Regions from separate parts of the Streptomyces sp. M92 genome, predicted to be linked through region 1. Evidence: predicted binding sites of a transcription regulator. Region 1 holds the regulator's gene; the other holds the start of a gene.
What was found. Region 1 encodes HrcA, which represses chaperone genes, less so after heat shock. Its sites were predicted from a motif close to TTNGCACTCNGNNNNNCNGAGTGCNAA; they were not measured.
Positions count from the first base shown of each region.

Region 2: a site for HrcA is predicted at 3,362-3,388, ahead of groES (co-chaperone GroES). Genes of this name have one in related genera too.

Region 1 covers NZ_CP101137.1:797,912-805,020, forward strand. Annotated here, with positions in the region: gene M6G08_RS03630 (S41 family peptidase) at 1-539, opposite strand, end outside; gene M6G08_RS03635 (hypothetical protein) at 612-1,121, opposite strand; gene M6G08_RS03640 (hypothetical protein) at 1,194-1,550, shown strand; gene M6G08_RS03645 (16S rRNA (uracil(1498)-N(3))-methyltransferase) at 1,558-2,307, opposite strand; gene M6G08_RS03650 (nitronate monooxygenase) at 2,304-3,389, opposite strand; gene dnaJ (molecular chaperone DnaJ) at 3,501-4,637, opposite strand; gene hrcA (heat-inducible transcriptional repressor HrcA) at 4,638-5,654, opposite strand; gene M6G08_RS03665 (MBL fold metallo-hydrolase) at 5,849-6,583, shown strand; gene M6G08_RS03670 (DUF3097 domain-containing protein) at 6,618-7,109, shown strand, end outside.
Region 2 covers NZ_CP101137.1:2,618,025-2,625,133, reverse strand. Annotated here, with positions in the region: gene M6G08_RS12085 (hypothetical protein) at 1-398, shown strand, start outside; gene M6G08_RS12080 (cold-shock protein) at 702-1,013, opposite strand; gene groL (chaperonin GroEL) at 1,163-2,788, opposite strand; gene groES (co-chaperone GroES) at 2,907-3,215, opposite strand; gene M6G08_RS12065 (polysaccharide deacetylase family protein) at 3,553-4,272, opposite strand; gene M6G08_RS12060 (polysaccharide deacetylase family protein) at 4,269-5,210, opposite strand; gene M6G08_RS12055 (class I SAM-dependent methyltransferase) at 5,301-6,494, shown strand; gene M6G08_RS12050 (RNA polymerase sigma factor) at 6,491-7,109, opposite strand, start outside.

The sequences.
Region 1 (7,109 bases):
CCGTCGTCCTCGCGGTCGATCCACAGCTTGCCCGCCGTGCCGCCCCGGTAGCGCTTCCACCAGGCGGCCTCGCGGCCCATCGGGGCGGACAGCAGCACGGTGTGCGGGCCGGCCGCGACGTCGCCGACGGGCCCGTACGGCAGGGTCTCGGCCGGTCCCCCGTCCAGCGGGACGGCACGGGCCCAGCTGCGGCGCAGGCTGGCCTGGCCGTGGGTGCTCAGGGCGAGGACCCGTCCGTCGGCGGTCCAGCCGCGTACCTGGGTGCGGACGCTGCCCCAGTGGGTGAGGCGCTTGGCGGGGCCGCCGTCGACGGGCGCGACGTGCACCTCGGGGGCGCCGTCGCGGGTGGAGGTCCAGGCGACGGTGGTGCCGTCGGGCGAGACGCGCGGGTGGTTGACCGGCACGTTGTCGGCGCTGACCCGCCAGGCCCGGCCGCCGCCGAGCGGGGCGAGCCACACGTCGTCCTCGGCGGTGAAGGCGACCAACTCGCCGTGCGGGTGCGGAAAGCGGAGGTAGGCAGGCGCTGCGGGCTGTGTCACCCCTTCACCCTATGCAGGGGCGGCGCCCGCCGACAGAGGTTTGGATCACTTGCCGGCCACCGCCACGCCGGGCTACTTGCCCTCCACGGGGCGGCAGTGCGGGTCGTCCGGGCACCAGATGGTCCGGGTGACGGTCACGGTGGGGCCGGGCTGCTGCTGGGAAGGCCGGTTCGCGGGAGGGGCGCCGGTGGCGTCGCAGTCGCCCAGCCCGTCGACCCGGAACCACTGCTTGCCGTCCACCTTCGCGGTCAGTTCGCCGCGCACGCAGGCACCGTTGACGACGCGGGTGATCTTGCCGTCGACGGTGATGTCCTTGCCGTCGTCCGTCCTGCCGTCGCACTCGACGGACGCGACGGCGTTCTCGGAAGCACTGCTGCCCTTGTCGCCGTAGGAGGCGGTGCAGGTGATCCACCGGACCTCCGCCTTCCGCCGCTCCAGTTCACGCGTCACGGTCTGGTCGGTGGTGAACGCCACCGAGGCGGAGCTGAGTCCGCCCGGGTCGCACGCGGCGACACCGCCGACGGCTACCACCGAACCGACGACCACCGGAGCCGCACGCCAAATTCGCCTCGAAGCCCCCATGGAGGGCAGCCTGCCATCGGTGCGGGGGCGGCGGTAGGGCGCATACGGCCACTCCTCACTACCGTTGCGCTCATGCGCGACGGACGCCGGTTGAGACGGCTGGTGGTGGACGAGGCGGACGCCTACGTGTGGTCGGTGCGTCACCGGCACAGTGCCGCGGGGCCGTGTCAGGAGGTGCTCACCCTGTCCCGGGGCGGGACGCGGATCCGTCTGCTGTTCCAGGGCGGCAAGGGACGGTACGTCCCCGACGGCTTCCTGCCCTCGGGCTGTGTGGCGCTGGGGGACGCCGCCCTCAACCTGCACGAACCGGGCGTCGTACGGTCCTTCGTCGACGAGGCGGCTCGGCGCGGGCTGCTCGACAGGTCCGCAGACCTGGACGGCTGGGAGCTGTTCCCGGCCGTGGTCGCCGCCCGCGAGACGGACGACTGACGGGGCTTCAGGACCAGCGGCCGGTGCGGGCCAGCAGGACGGCGGTCGCCGCGGTGCCCGCCGTGGAGGTGCGCAGGACGCTGCGCCCCAGACGGTAGGGCTTGGCGCCGGCCTCCGCGAAGAGCGCCAGCTCCTCCGGGGAGACGCCGCCTTCGGGGCCGACGACCAGCACGATGTCGCCGGAGGCGGGGAGTTCGGTGGCGGCCAGGGGTTCCTCGCCGCTCTCGTGGAGTACGGCGGCGAAGTCGGCGTCGGCCAGAAGTGAGGCAACCTGCTTGCTCGTCGCCGCGTCCGCGACCTCGGGGAAGCGGACCCGCCGGGACTGCTTGCCGGCCTCCCGGGCCGTCGCCCGCCACTTGCCGAGCGCCTTCACGCCTCGGTCGCCCTTCCATTGCGTGATGCAGCGGGACGCCGCCCACGGCACGATCGCGTCGACACCGACCTCGGTCATCGTCTCCACGGCCAGCTCGCCCCGGTCCCCCTTGGGCAGCGCCTGGACGACGGTGAGGCGGGGCCGCTCCTCGGGCTCCTCGTGGACCGTCTCCAGGTCCGTGACGACGAGGCGGTCCTTGCCCTCGGCGGCCTTCACCACGCCCTCGGCCCAGTGTCCGCGCCCGTCGGTGAGGACCACGTCCTCACCGGGCCGCAGCCGCTTCACGGAGACCGCGTGCCGTCCCTCGGGGCCGTCCAGGACGTACTCCCCGCCGGGCAGGCCGCCCGGCGGGAGGGAGTCGACCACGAACACCGGTGCCGTCATCGGCCCGTACCTCCCGTCGCGAAGCCTGACAACGCTGTCCCGGCGGAGGCGAGTTCCGCCACCAGGACTTCCACCAGCTGACCGGCGGGCAGTTCCCGCGCCATCCGGTGTCCCTGCCCCGCCCACAGGGCCATGCCCTGCGCGTCGCCCGCCTTGGCCGCCGCCTTGCGCAGGGGCGCGGTGAGGTGGTGCACCTCGGGGTAGGCGGCGGGGGCGTAGGGGCCGTGCTCGCGCAGGAAGCGGTTGACCAGGCCGCGGGCCGGGCGGCCGGAGAAGGCGCGGGTCAGTTCGGTGCGCACGAACAGCGGATTGGTCAGCGCCTGCTTGTGCAGGGCGTGGGCGCCGGACTCGGGGGTGGCGAGGAAGGCGGTGCCGAGCTGGGCCGCGCTCGCGCCGGCGGCGAGGACGCCGGCGATCTGGCCGCCGCGCATGATGCCGCCGGCGGCGACGATCGGCAGGCTCACCGCCTCGCGGATCTGGGCGACCAGCGACAGCAGTCCGGTGCCGGTGCCGCCGGTCTCCGGGTTGTCCCGGTGGGTGCCCTGATGTCCGCCGGCCTCGGTGCCCTGTGCGATCACCGCGTCGGCGCCGGACTGCTCGACGGCCCGGGCCTCGTCCGCGGTGGTCGCGGTGACCAGCGCGAAGGTGCCGACGCGGTGCAGGGAGTCGACGACCTCACGGCTCGGGACGCCGAAGTGGAACGACACCACCGGCACCGGGTTGTCCAGCAGCACCGCGAGCTTCGTCTCGTAGCCGTCGTCCCGGCCGCACTCGGGGTCGCCGAGTTCCGTCTCGTACCAGGCGGCCTCGCCGGCCAGCTGGTGGGCGTAGACGCCGACGGCGGACGGGTCGGCCGTCTCGGGCTGCGGCATGAAGAGGTTGACGCCGAAGGGGCGGGCCGTCAGTCCCCGCAGCTGCTTGATCTCCTGGTACATCCCGTCCGCGGTCTTGTACCCGGCGGCGAGGAATCCCAGCCCTCCCGCATCGCAGACCGCGGCGGCGAGCTGCGGCACGGAGACGCCGCCCGCCATGGGTGCCTGCACGATCGGACAGGGGAAGAGATCGGTCAGTGCGGAGGACATGAGCGCATGTTGTCACGTCCTCCGAACAAGTCCGAATCCGGGCTTCCGTTGGCATACGCCAGGAGCATCCGCATCGGGAGGCTCCTGGCGTCCTACCTCGACAGGTGCCCGTCAGCGCCCGTTGAAGGCGTCCTTCAGGCGGGAGAAGAGGCCCTGCTGACCCGGTTGGAACTGCCCCTGCGGACGCTCCTCGCCGCGCATCTTGGCGAGCTCGCGCAGCACGCGTTCCTGTTCGGGGTCGAGCTTGGTCGGGGTGGTCACCTCGACGTGGACGATCAGGTCGCCCCGGCCGCCGCCGCGCAGGTGGGTGACGCCCCGGCCGTGCAGCGGGATCGACTGGCCGGACTGGGTGCCCGGGCGGATGTCGACCTCCTCCATGCCGTCGAGGGTCTCCAGCGGCACCTTCGTGCCGAGGGCCGCCGCCGTCATCGGGATGGTGACCGTGCAGTGCAGGTCGTCGCCGCGCCGCTGGAAGGTCGAGTGCGGCAGTTCGTGGATCTCGACGTACAGGTCGCCGGCGGGACCGCCGCCGGGGCCGACCTCGCCCTCGCCCGCGAGCTGGATGCGGGTGCCGTTGTCGACGCCCGCCGGGATCTTCACGGTGAGGGTGCGGCGGGAGCGGATGCGGCCGTCGCCCGCGCACTCGGGGCACGGGGTCGGGACCACCGTGCCGAAGCCCTGGCACTGGGGGCAGGGCCGCGAGGTCATGACCTGGCCCAGGAAGGACCGGGTGACCTGCGAGACCTCGCCGCGGCCGCGGCACATGTCACACGTCTGGGCCGAGGTGCCCGGGGCGGCGCCCTCGCCGTTGCAGGTGTTGCAGACGACGGCCGTGTCGACCTGGATGTCCTTGGTCGTGCCGAAGGCCGCCTCGTCCAGCTCGACCTCGATACGGATCATGGCGTCCTGGCCCCGGCGGGTGCGCGAGCGCGGTCCGCGCTGCGACGCCGTGCCGAAGAACGCGTCCATGATGTCCGAGAAGTTCCCGAAGCCGCCCGCGCCGAAGCCGCCGGCTCCGCCGCCGCCCGCCTGGGACATCGGGTCTCCGCCGAGGTCGTAGACCTGCTTCTTCTGCGGGTCCGACAGCACCTCGTAGGCGGCGTTGATCTCCTTGAACCGCTCCTGGGTCTTCGGATCGGGGTTGACGTCCGGGTGCAGCTCGCGCGCGAGCCTCCGGAACGCCTTCTTGATCTCGTCCTGGGAGGCGTCGCGGCGCACGCCGAGTACGGCGTAGTAGTCCGTGGCCACCTACGACTCCGCCAGGATCTGTCCGACGTACCGTGCCACTGCGCGTACCGCTCCCATCGTTCCCGGGTAGTCCATGCGGGTCGGTCCGACCACGCCGAGCTTGGCAACCGCCTCGCCGCCCGAACCGTAGCCCACCGACACGACGGACGTGGAGTTGAGTCCTTCGTGGGCGTTCTCATGACCGATACGGACGGTCACGCCCGGATCCTTCGCCTCGCCGAGCAGCTTGAGGAGCACGACCTGCTCCTCCAGCGCCTCGAGCACCGGCCGGATCACCAAGGGGAAGTCGTGCCCGAAGCGGGTGAGATTGGCGGTGCCGCCGATCATCAGCCGCTCCTCGTTCTCCTCGACCAGCGTCTCCAGGAGAGTGGAGAGCACGGTGGAGACCGTACCCCGGTCCTCGGCCTCGAAGGCCTCCGGGAGGTCCTCCACCAGACCGGGCACGTCCGTGAACCGCCGCCCCGCCACCCGGCTGTTGAGCCGCGCCCGCAGATCGGCGAGGGACGCCTCGCCGAACGGCGCCGGGCAGTCGACCATGCGCTGCTCGACCCGCCCGGTGTCCGTGATCAGCACGAGCATCAGACGCGCGGGCGCGAGCGAGAGCAGCTCGACGTGGCGCACGGTCGAGCGGGTCAGCGACGGGTACTGCACGACGGCGACCTGCCGGGTGAGCTGCGCGAGCAGCCGCACCGTGCGGGCCACGACGTCGTCGAGGTCGACGGCGCCCTCCAGGAAGTTCTGGATGGCGCGGCGCTCGGGCGCGGTCATCGGCTTGACGCCGGCCAGCTTGTCGACGAAGAGCCGGTAGCCCTTGTCGGTCGGGATGCGTCCCGCGCTGGTGTGCGGCTGGGCGATGAACCCCTCGTCCTCCAGGGCCGCCATGTCGTTGCGCACGGTGGCCGGGGAGACGCCGAGGTTGTGCCGCTCGGTGAGGGCCTTGGAACCGACGGGCTCCTCGGTGCCGACGTAGTCCTGGACGATGGCGCGCAGCACCTTCAGCCTGCGTTCACTGAGCATCGCGCACACCTCCAGAAGTCGTCGGTCCGTTGTCCTGCCTGTCTGTCCTGGCACTCACGGTGCGCGAGTGCCAGACTTCCCCGGCCCAGTGTACGGCTGTGGGGTACACCCACGGCAAGGCCGGGCACCGGGCCGGTCACCGCCGGTACGGTGCCGCCGCGCCGGGGCGCGCGTGCCCCGATAGCGTCGCCGTCATGAGCGTGACTTGGGAAGAGCTGGGGTGGGAGCGGCTGGCCCCGGGGGTGGGGCGGTGCCGCCTGCCGGGGTGGGACTGCACGGCGGGGCTGGTGGTCGGCGCGGGCGCCGCGCTGCTCGTGGACGCCGGGTCGAGCCTCTCCGAGGGCGCCCGGTTGCGCGCCGCGGCGCAGGCGCTCGCCGGTCACCGTGTGACGCATCTCGCGCTGACCCACCCGCACTTCGACCACGTCTTCGGCGCGGCGGCGTTCGCGGGGGCGGAGGTGTACGGGGCGGTGGGCACCGGCGCGGTGTTCGCTCGGGGCGGACACGGGCGGGAGGCGCTGTGCGCGGACGCGGAGGCGGAAGGGCTGGAGGCGCGGTCCGCTCAGGAGGCGGCCGACGCGCTGGTCGGCGTCCGGCACGAGGTGTGCGGCGAGTGGACCCTCGACCTGGGCGGCGGCCGGCAGGTCCTGCTGGCCAACGTGGGCCCCGGGCACACCGGCCACGACCTGGCGGTGCTGGTGCCGGGCGAGGTGGAGGTCGTCTTCTGCGGCGACCTGGTCGAGGAGTCCGGCGAGCCGCAGGCGGGCCCCGACGCCGTACCGACCCGGTGGCCGGCCGCGCTGGACCGGCTGCTGGAGCTGGGCGGCGAGGACGCGCTGTACGTGCCGGGGCACGGCGCGGTGGTGGACGCGGCGTTCGTGCGGGCCCAACGGGACGCGCTGGCGGCACGCTTCGGCGTGTCGCGCTGATCTTGGGGCCTGGGTTCCTCGTATCGTCGGGAGAATGCGCCAGTACTCCGCCGACCTGACCCCTCCGTGGAAGAAGCCGCAGCCGGTACCGGAGGTTCCGGCCGACCCCGGCCTGGTGGTCGAGGAGCCCGGCACCGGGTTCTGCGGCGCGGTGATCGGCTGCGAGGCCGGCACGGTGACCCTGGAGGACCGCTTCGGCAAGCACCGGGTCTTCCCGATGGAACCGCGCGGCTTCCTGCTGGAGGGGCGGGTGGTGACGCTGGTGCGGCCCTCGTCGTCCTCGGGTCCGGTGCGGCCCTCCCGTACGGCGTCGGGTTCGGTGGCGGTCCCGGGGGCCCGCGCGCGGGTGGCGCGCGCCGGGCGCATCTACGTCGAGGGGCGGCACGACGCCGAGCTGGTCGAGAAGGTGTGGGGCGACGACCTGCGCATCGAGGGCGTGGTGGTGGAGTACCTGGGGGGTGTCGACGACCTGCCGTCGATCGTCGCCGACTTCGCGCCGGGACCGGACGCGCGGCTCGGCGTCCTG
Region 2 (7,109 bases), 1.8 Mb from region 1:
AACCCACCCAGATCACGGTGCCCACGCTGATCCCCACCCTGCCCCGCCCGTTCTTCTTCGGCAAGGTCACCCGGGCGCGGCTCTCGGGGTGGGCGCAGAAGGTGGTGGGCGACCGGAAGCTGCGGAAGAAGAAGGCCGGGCCCGCCACGCGGCTCCTCGCCGTGTACACCGCCGCGCACAGCCGTCCTGACGGGCGCCTGGGAGGTGGCGGCGAGGAGGGTGACGGGCTCGCTCTGGACGTGGTCGCCTCCTTCTGCGGGCTGCGGCCCGAGGACGTCGCCGAGCACGTCGGGCCGCTGGTCGCCGCGGGCTGGCTCGCGGAGGAGGCCGACACCGCCGGGGAGCGGCTGCGGGGGCGGCTCGCCGAGCGGGCGCTGCCGCTGAGCGGGCTGCTGTGACGGCTCCTCGGTGAGCCGGCACCTGTGTGCGGTGGAGCGGCCGGACTGCCGCCGGTCCGACCGCCCGTAGGACGGGGCAGGCATCTTGAAGGTGTGCCTGGCCTGGTGACCCCCGCTTCGGCCGGCACAGTACCCACGGCGAGGACAGCGGCGGAGGCTGAGGAGCCGACGACCGCTGCCCGCCTGGTGGTTACGGTGTTGTGGAGAACTGAGGAATCCTGTGTGCGCACACGCCCGGCGGCAGAGACCACCCGGCCGCCGGGCGCGGATGAGAGGACCGATTCGGCGGTGGCCGACGTGCGGTCAGGAATCGAAGTCGATGTCCAGGCCCGACGAGTAGCCCGGCCCGCTCTCCTCGTCCGGACGGCGGTGCGCGGCGGTCCTCGGCCAGACGGACGCGGCGCGCCAGTGGTACACGTCCTGCTCGGCCGGTTCGGCCGTGAACACGACCCACTGGCCTGCGGTCAGTTCACGGAAACCCTCGGCCCCGACGACCGAGAAGTGCGCCCACACCCGTTCCGGAAGGGCATCGCACGCCAGTACGCCCCAGCCCTCTTCGCTGTGCCACTCCAGCACGCGGCCGGTGAACGCGTCGCCGGGCGGGTTCTCGGGCATTCTTCCTCCCCCTTGCTCACTGGCTCGTCGCCGCTTCGGCACACGCTGTGGTCAGCAGCGCTCAGCCGAATCGATCATGACGCTAACGGACGCGCCAACGAAAAGTCCCGGCACCCTGGTGGGTGCCGGGACTTCTACGAGCGTGTCGCTCAGTGGGCGTGGCCGTGGCCGTGGCCCGCGGCGGCCGGCTCTTCCTCTTCCTTCTTCTCGACGACCAGGGTCTCGGTCGTCAGCAGGAGGGAGGCGATGGAGGCCGCGTTCTCCAGGGCGGAGCGGGTGACCTTGACCGGGTCGATGACGCCGGCCTTGACCAGGTCGCCGTACTCGCCGGTGGCGGCGTTGAAGCCCTGGCCCTTGTCGAGCTCGGCGACCTTGGAGGTGATGACGTAGCCCTCCAGGCCGGCGTTCTCGGCGATCCAGCGCAGCGGCTCGACGGCGGCCTTGCGGACGACCGCGACACCGGTGGCCTCGTCGCCGGTCTTGCCGAGGTTGCCCTCGAGGACCTTGACGGCGTGGACCAGCGCGGAGCCACCGCCGGAGACGATGCCCTCCTCGACCGCGGCGCGGGTCGCGGAGATGGCGTCCTCCAGACGGTGCTTGCGCTCCTTCAGCTCCACCTCGGTGGCGGCGCCGACCTTGATCACGCACACGCCGCCGGCCAGCTTCGCGAGGCGCTCCTGGAGCTTCTCGCGGTCCCAGTCGGAGTCGGTGGACTCGATCTCGGCCTTGATCTGGGCGACGCGGCCCTCGACCTCGTCGCGCTTGCCGGCACCGTCGACGATCGTGGTGTCGTCCTTGGTGACGGTGATGCGGCGGGCGGTGCCCAGCACCTCGAGGCCGACCTGGTCGAGCTTGAGGCCGACCTCCTCGGAGATGACGGTGGCGCCGGTGAGGACGGCCATGTCCTGCAGCATCGCCTTGCGGCGGTCGCCGAAGCCGGGGGCCTTGACGGCGACCGCGTTGAAGGTGCCGCGGATCTTGTTGACGACCAGGGTCGACAGGGCCTCGCCCTCGACGTCCTCGGCGATGATCAGCAGCGGCTTGGAGGAGTTGGTCTGGATGACCTTCTCCAGCAGCGGCAGCAGGTCGGTGATGGAGGAGATCTTGCCCTGGTTGATGAGGACGTACGGGTCCTCCAGGACGGCCTCCATGCGCTCCTGGTCCGTCACGAAGTACGGCGACAGGTAACCCTTGTCGAAGGCCATGCCCTCGGTGAAGTCCAGCTCCAGGCCGAAGGTGTTGGACTCCTCGACGGTGATGACACCGTCCTTGCCGACCTTGTCCATCGCCTCGGCGATCAGCTCGCCGACCTGCTGGTCCTGGGCGGACAGCGCGGCCACGGCGGCGATGTCGGACTTCTCGTCGATCGGGCGGGCGGTGGCGAGGAGGTCCTCGGACACGGCGGCGACGGCCGCGTCGATGCCCTTCTTCAGCAGCGCCGGGGAAGCACCGGCGGCGACGTTCTTCAGGCCCTCGCGGACCAGCGCCTGGGCCAGGACGGTGGCGGTGGTGGTGCCGTCACCCGCGATGTCGTTGGTCTTGGTCGCCACCTCCTTCACCAGCTGGGCGCCGAGGTTCTCGTAGGCGTCCTCGATCTCGACCTCACGGGCGATGGTGACGCCGTCGTTGGTGATGGTCGGGGCGCCGAACTTCTTGTCGATGACGACGTTGCGGCCCTTGGGGCCGATCGTCACCTTCACCGTGTCGGCGAGCTTGTTGACGCCGCGCTCGAGGGCGCGACGGGCGTCCTCGTCGAACTTCAGGATCTTCGCCATGGGAGCGTGAGCCCTCTTCCGGAAATCTTGGGGTTATACGGCACTGCGCCCCGGGCGCCCGGCTTTTTATGGTCGCGGGAGCCAGGGGCGCAGCTGAACTACTGGGTGCTTCGGTGAACTACTTCTCGACGATCGCGAGCACGTCGCGGGCCGACAGGACGAGGTACTCCTCGCCGTTGTACTTCACCTCGGTGCCGCCGTACTTGCTGTAGAGCACGACGTCGCCGACGGTGACGTCGAGCGGAAGACGGTTGCCGTCCTCGAAGCGGCCCGGGCCCACGGCCAGGACGACGCCCTCCTGGGGCTTCTCCTTGGCGGTGTCCGGAATGACCAGGCCCGAAGCCGTGGTCTGCTCGGCGTCGAGCGGCTGGACCACGATGCGGTCCTCGAGCGGCTTGATGGCAACCTTGGAGCTGGCGGTCGTCACGATCCGACCTCCCCCTTCGGAGATCTCACGGGGTTAACTGTCTGAGGTGGCGACCAGGTCGATCCGTCGTCGCGGGTGCCGGACCTGCCCGTCGCTGTGTTGGCACTCTCCTAGGGGGAGTGCCAGAGCCGAGACTATGACTGCGATTAGCACTCGGTCAAGCGGAGTGCCAATGCCGGCGGCGCGTCGGCGGATTTTGACGGACGCCGGTCCAGGTGGGCACCCCGCGTCGGGGCCGGGCTCGCTGGGGGCTGCGCCCCCAGACCCCCTTTCGGCCTGGACGGCCTCGTCCTCGAACGCCGGACGGGCTGGATCCCTCTCAGAGGTAGTCCCCCAGTCAGAGGTAGTCCCCCAGATCCGCCACCCTCAGGCCCTGCTCCCCGATCGTCTCCAGCAGCGCTTCCGTGCGGGCGCTCAGGCCGGTGCCCGTCGGGTGGTCCGGGGTGACGGCCACGATGTCGCCGGGGTGCAGGCGGTGTTCGCCGCGGGCGTAGGTGAGGTCGCCGTCGGCGTTCAGGGCCGCCCGCCACAGGACGACGGCCGTGATGCCGCAGTCGGCGGCGGCGCGCAGGGTCGCGGTGTCGTACCTGCCGTAGGGCGGGCGGAACAGGTGGGGGCGGACGCCGAAGCGGGCGCGGAGCTTGGCCTGCTGGCCGCAGATCTCCGCGCGCTGGCCGGCGTAGGGCAGGCCGCGCAGGGAGCGGTGGTCGAGGGTGTGGTTCTGCAGGCTGGCGCCGACCGAGCGCAGCCGGGCGAAGTGGCCGTACGCGGGCCCGGCGACGGTGTCGGTGAGGAAGAGCGTGACCGGGAGCCGGTGTTCGCGGACCGTGTCGGCGAAGTGCGGGTCGCGCTCGGCGCTGTCGTCGAAGGTCAGGAAGACGACCGGGTCGGTGGTGCGGACGTGGTCCACGACGGGCGGCAGGCCCTGCCCCCGGTCGCCGCCCTGGGCGGGCTCCACGCCCGCCGTGGGCTGCGCGGGCCCGGCGAACTGGGCGCAGCCGGTGAGCAGTACGGCGGCCAGGGCGGCCCCGGCCGGCCGGAACCGCCCGCGCCTCACAGGTAGTCCTCCAGCCGGGCCACGGCGTATCCCTCGGCGGTGACCTTGTCGAGGAACTCGCGGACCATGTCGCGCATGGTGCCGTCCCAGTCGCCCTCGCCCCGGAAGTGGGTGAGGACGATGTCACCGGGGTGGATCTTCCGGTCCCATTCGCGGTAGTCCCAGTGGTCGGCGAAGACCTCCTCGTTCCAGATGGGGGCGTACTCGATGCCGCAGGCCTTGGCGGCGCGCAGGGTGTCGCGGTCGTAGTTGCCGTAGGGCGGGCGGAAGACGGTGGGACGCTTGCCGTAGCGCTTCTCGATCACGTCCTGCATGCCGCAGATCTCGCGCTTCTGCTCGGCGTAGGACAGGCCGGGCAGGTAGGGGTGGTTGAGGGTGTGGTTGTTGAGGGTGACGCCGCGGTCCTGCATCTTCTTGAAGTAGCCGTAGTCCTCCTTGACCAGGTAGTCGCTGAGGAAGGCGGTGTACGGGACCTTCAGCTCGCCCATCATCCGCAGGAACGCCGGGTCCTTCTCGGCGCCGTCGTCGATGGTGAGGAAGACGATCTTCTCCTCGGTGGGGATCGAGGTGAAGACCGGCGGGAGGTTCTCCTGGCCCGCCACCTCGAAGCCCTTGCGGGCCTTGATCTCCGGCTTCTTCGCGGGGGGCGGCGGGGCGGTCAGCGGGACCTTCTTCAGCTTCCAGCGCTTGGCGGCGGCGACCCGGGCGGCGTGCGCCGCGCCCAGCTTGGAGGCGTAGGCGTCCAGCGCGCGGGCCGGGGGCGCCTGGAGGGGCTGCTGGCCGGCGGCGCCGCGCGCCTCGGAGGCGTCCTGCGCACAGCCGGAGGCGAGGGCGGCGACCGCGAGGGCCGCTGCGCCGCCGCGCGTCCGGAGCCTCGCGGACGGCGCCCGATACGCCCTGAACACCCGGCTCTTGTCATTTTGTACGACTGCTCGCATGGTGCGGGATCCTCGCAGTCCCCGGCCCCCGGACCCGGCCCGACACCGCACCGGACGCACACCATCCACCGACTGGCCCACAATGTTCCGGTGAACGACCTCGACGCCCTCCTCGCCCTGCTCACCCCCGAGGGCCGCGCCCTCCTCGACGAGGTGCGCGACACCGACCCGGCGCGGGAACTGGCGGTCGCGACCCGGTTGCGGCGCACGCACCCCGCGGAACTGGTGTCGGCGGCGCTCGGACAGGCGCGGCTGCGGCAGCGGGCGGTGGCGAAGTTCGGGGCCCAGGACGCCGCGCGGATGTTCTTCACGCCCAACGGGGTCGAGCAGTCGACACGGGCGAGCGTCGCGGCGTACCGCGCGGAGTGCCTCCGGGCGGTCGGGGTGCGGTCCGTCGCCGACCTGTGCTGCGGGATCGGCGGCGACGCGGTGGCGATGGCCCGCGCGGGCATCCGGGTGCTGGCGGTCGACCGGGACCCGGCGACGGCCGCGGCGGCCCGTGCCAACGCGGAGGCGCTGGGGCTGGGCGACCTGATCGAGGTGCGCGAGGCCGATGTGACGGAGGTGGACACCGCCTCGTACGACGCCGTGTTCGTCGATCCCGCGCGGCGTTCCTCCAAGCGTGGCCGGATCTTCGATCCGGAGGCCTACTCCCCTCCCCTGTCCTGGGCCGTGTCCGCCGCGCTCGGGGCGCCGCTGGGCCTGCTGAAGATCGCGCCCGGCATTCCGCACGAGGCGATCCCCGCGGAAGCGACGGCCGAGTGGGTCTCGGACGGCGGGGACGTCAAGGAGGCCATGCTGTGGTTCGGCCCGGAGGTGACGCCCGGAGCGCGGCGGGCGACGCTGCTGCCCGCCCACGCGGGCATCTACGTGACACCCCAAGCCATGCTCCCCGACCCCGAGGTCCGGGAGGTCGGAAGGTACCTGTACGAGCCGGACGGCGCCGTCATCCGAGCCCATTTGGTGGCCGAGGTCGCCGAGGAGCTGGACGGCGGGCTGATCGACCCGACCATCGCCTACGTCACCGCGGACGAACTGCGCCACACGCCGTACGCCGGCGCCTACGAGATCACCGACCGGATGCCCTTCAACGTCAAGAAGCTGAAGGCGCTGCTGCGGGAGCGCCAGGTCGGCACGCTGACGGTGAAGAAGCGGGGCTCCGCGGTCGAGCCGGAGGAGTTGCGCAGGAAGGTCAAGCCGCAGGGGCCGAACGCGGCGACGGTGTTCATGACCCGGGTCGCCGGGGCGCCGACGATGCTGATCGGGCACCCCGTCCGCCGCTAGGCGGTGTCCGTCTCCCGTGCCCGGCGCGCCAGGAGCGCGCGTTCGCGTTCGTTGCGGGTGAGGGACGCGGCGCGGTCGAACTCCGCGCGGGCCTCGGCCCTGCGGCCCAGGCGGAGCAGGAGGTCGGCGCGGACGCTGGGGAGCAGGTGGTAGTCGCGCAGGGCCGGTTCGGCGGCGAGGGCGTCGACGAGGGCGAGGGCCGGGGCCGGGCCCTCGGCCATCGACACGGCGACCGCGCGGTTGAGTTCGACGACCGGTGACGGGGCGCGGGCCGCGAGCAGGCCGTAGAGCGTGGCGATGCGCGGCCAGTCGGTGTCCTCGTAGGTGTACGCCGTCGCGTGGCAGGCGGCGATCGCGGCCTGGAGGGTGTACGGGCCGGGCAGACCGACGTCCCTGCTCGCGTGGGCGTGGTCGAGGGCGGTGACGCCGCGGGCGATGAGCATGCGGTTCCAGCGGCGGCGGTTCTGGTCCTTCAGGAGGACGGGCGTGCCGTCGGGGCCGGTGCGGGCGGCGGTGCGGGAGGCCTGGAACTCCAGCAGGGCGGTCAGGCCGTGGACCTCCGGCTCCTCGGGCATCAGCGCGGAGAGTACGCGGGCCAGGCGCAGGGCGTCCTCG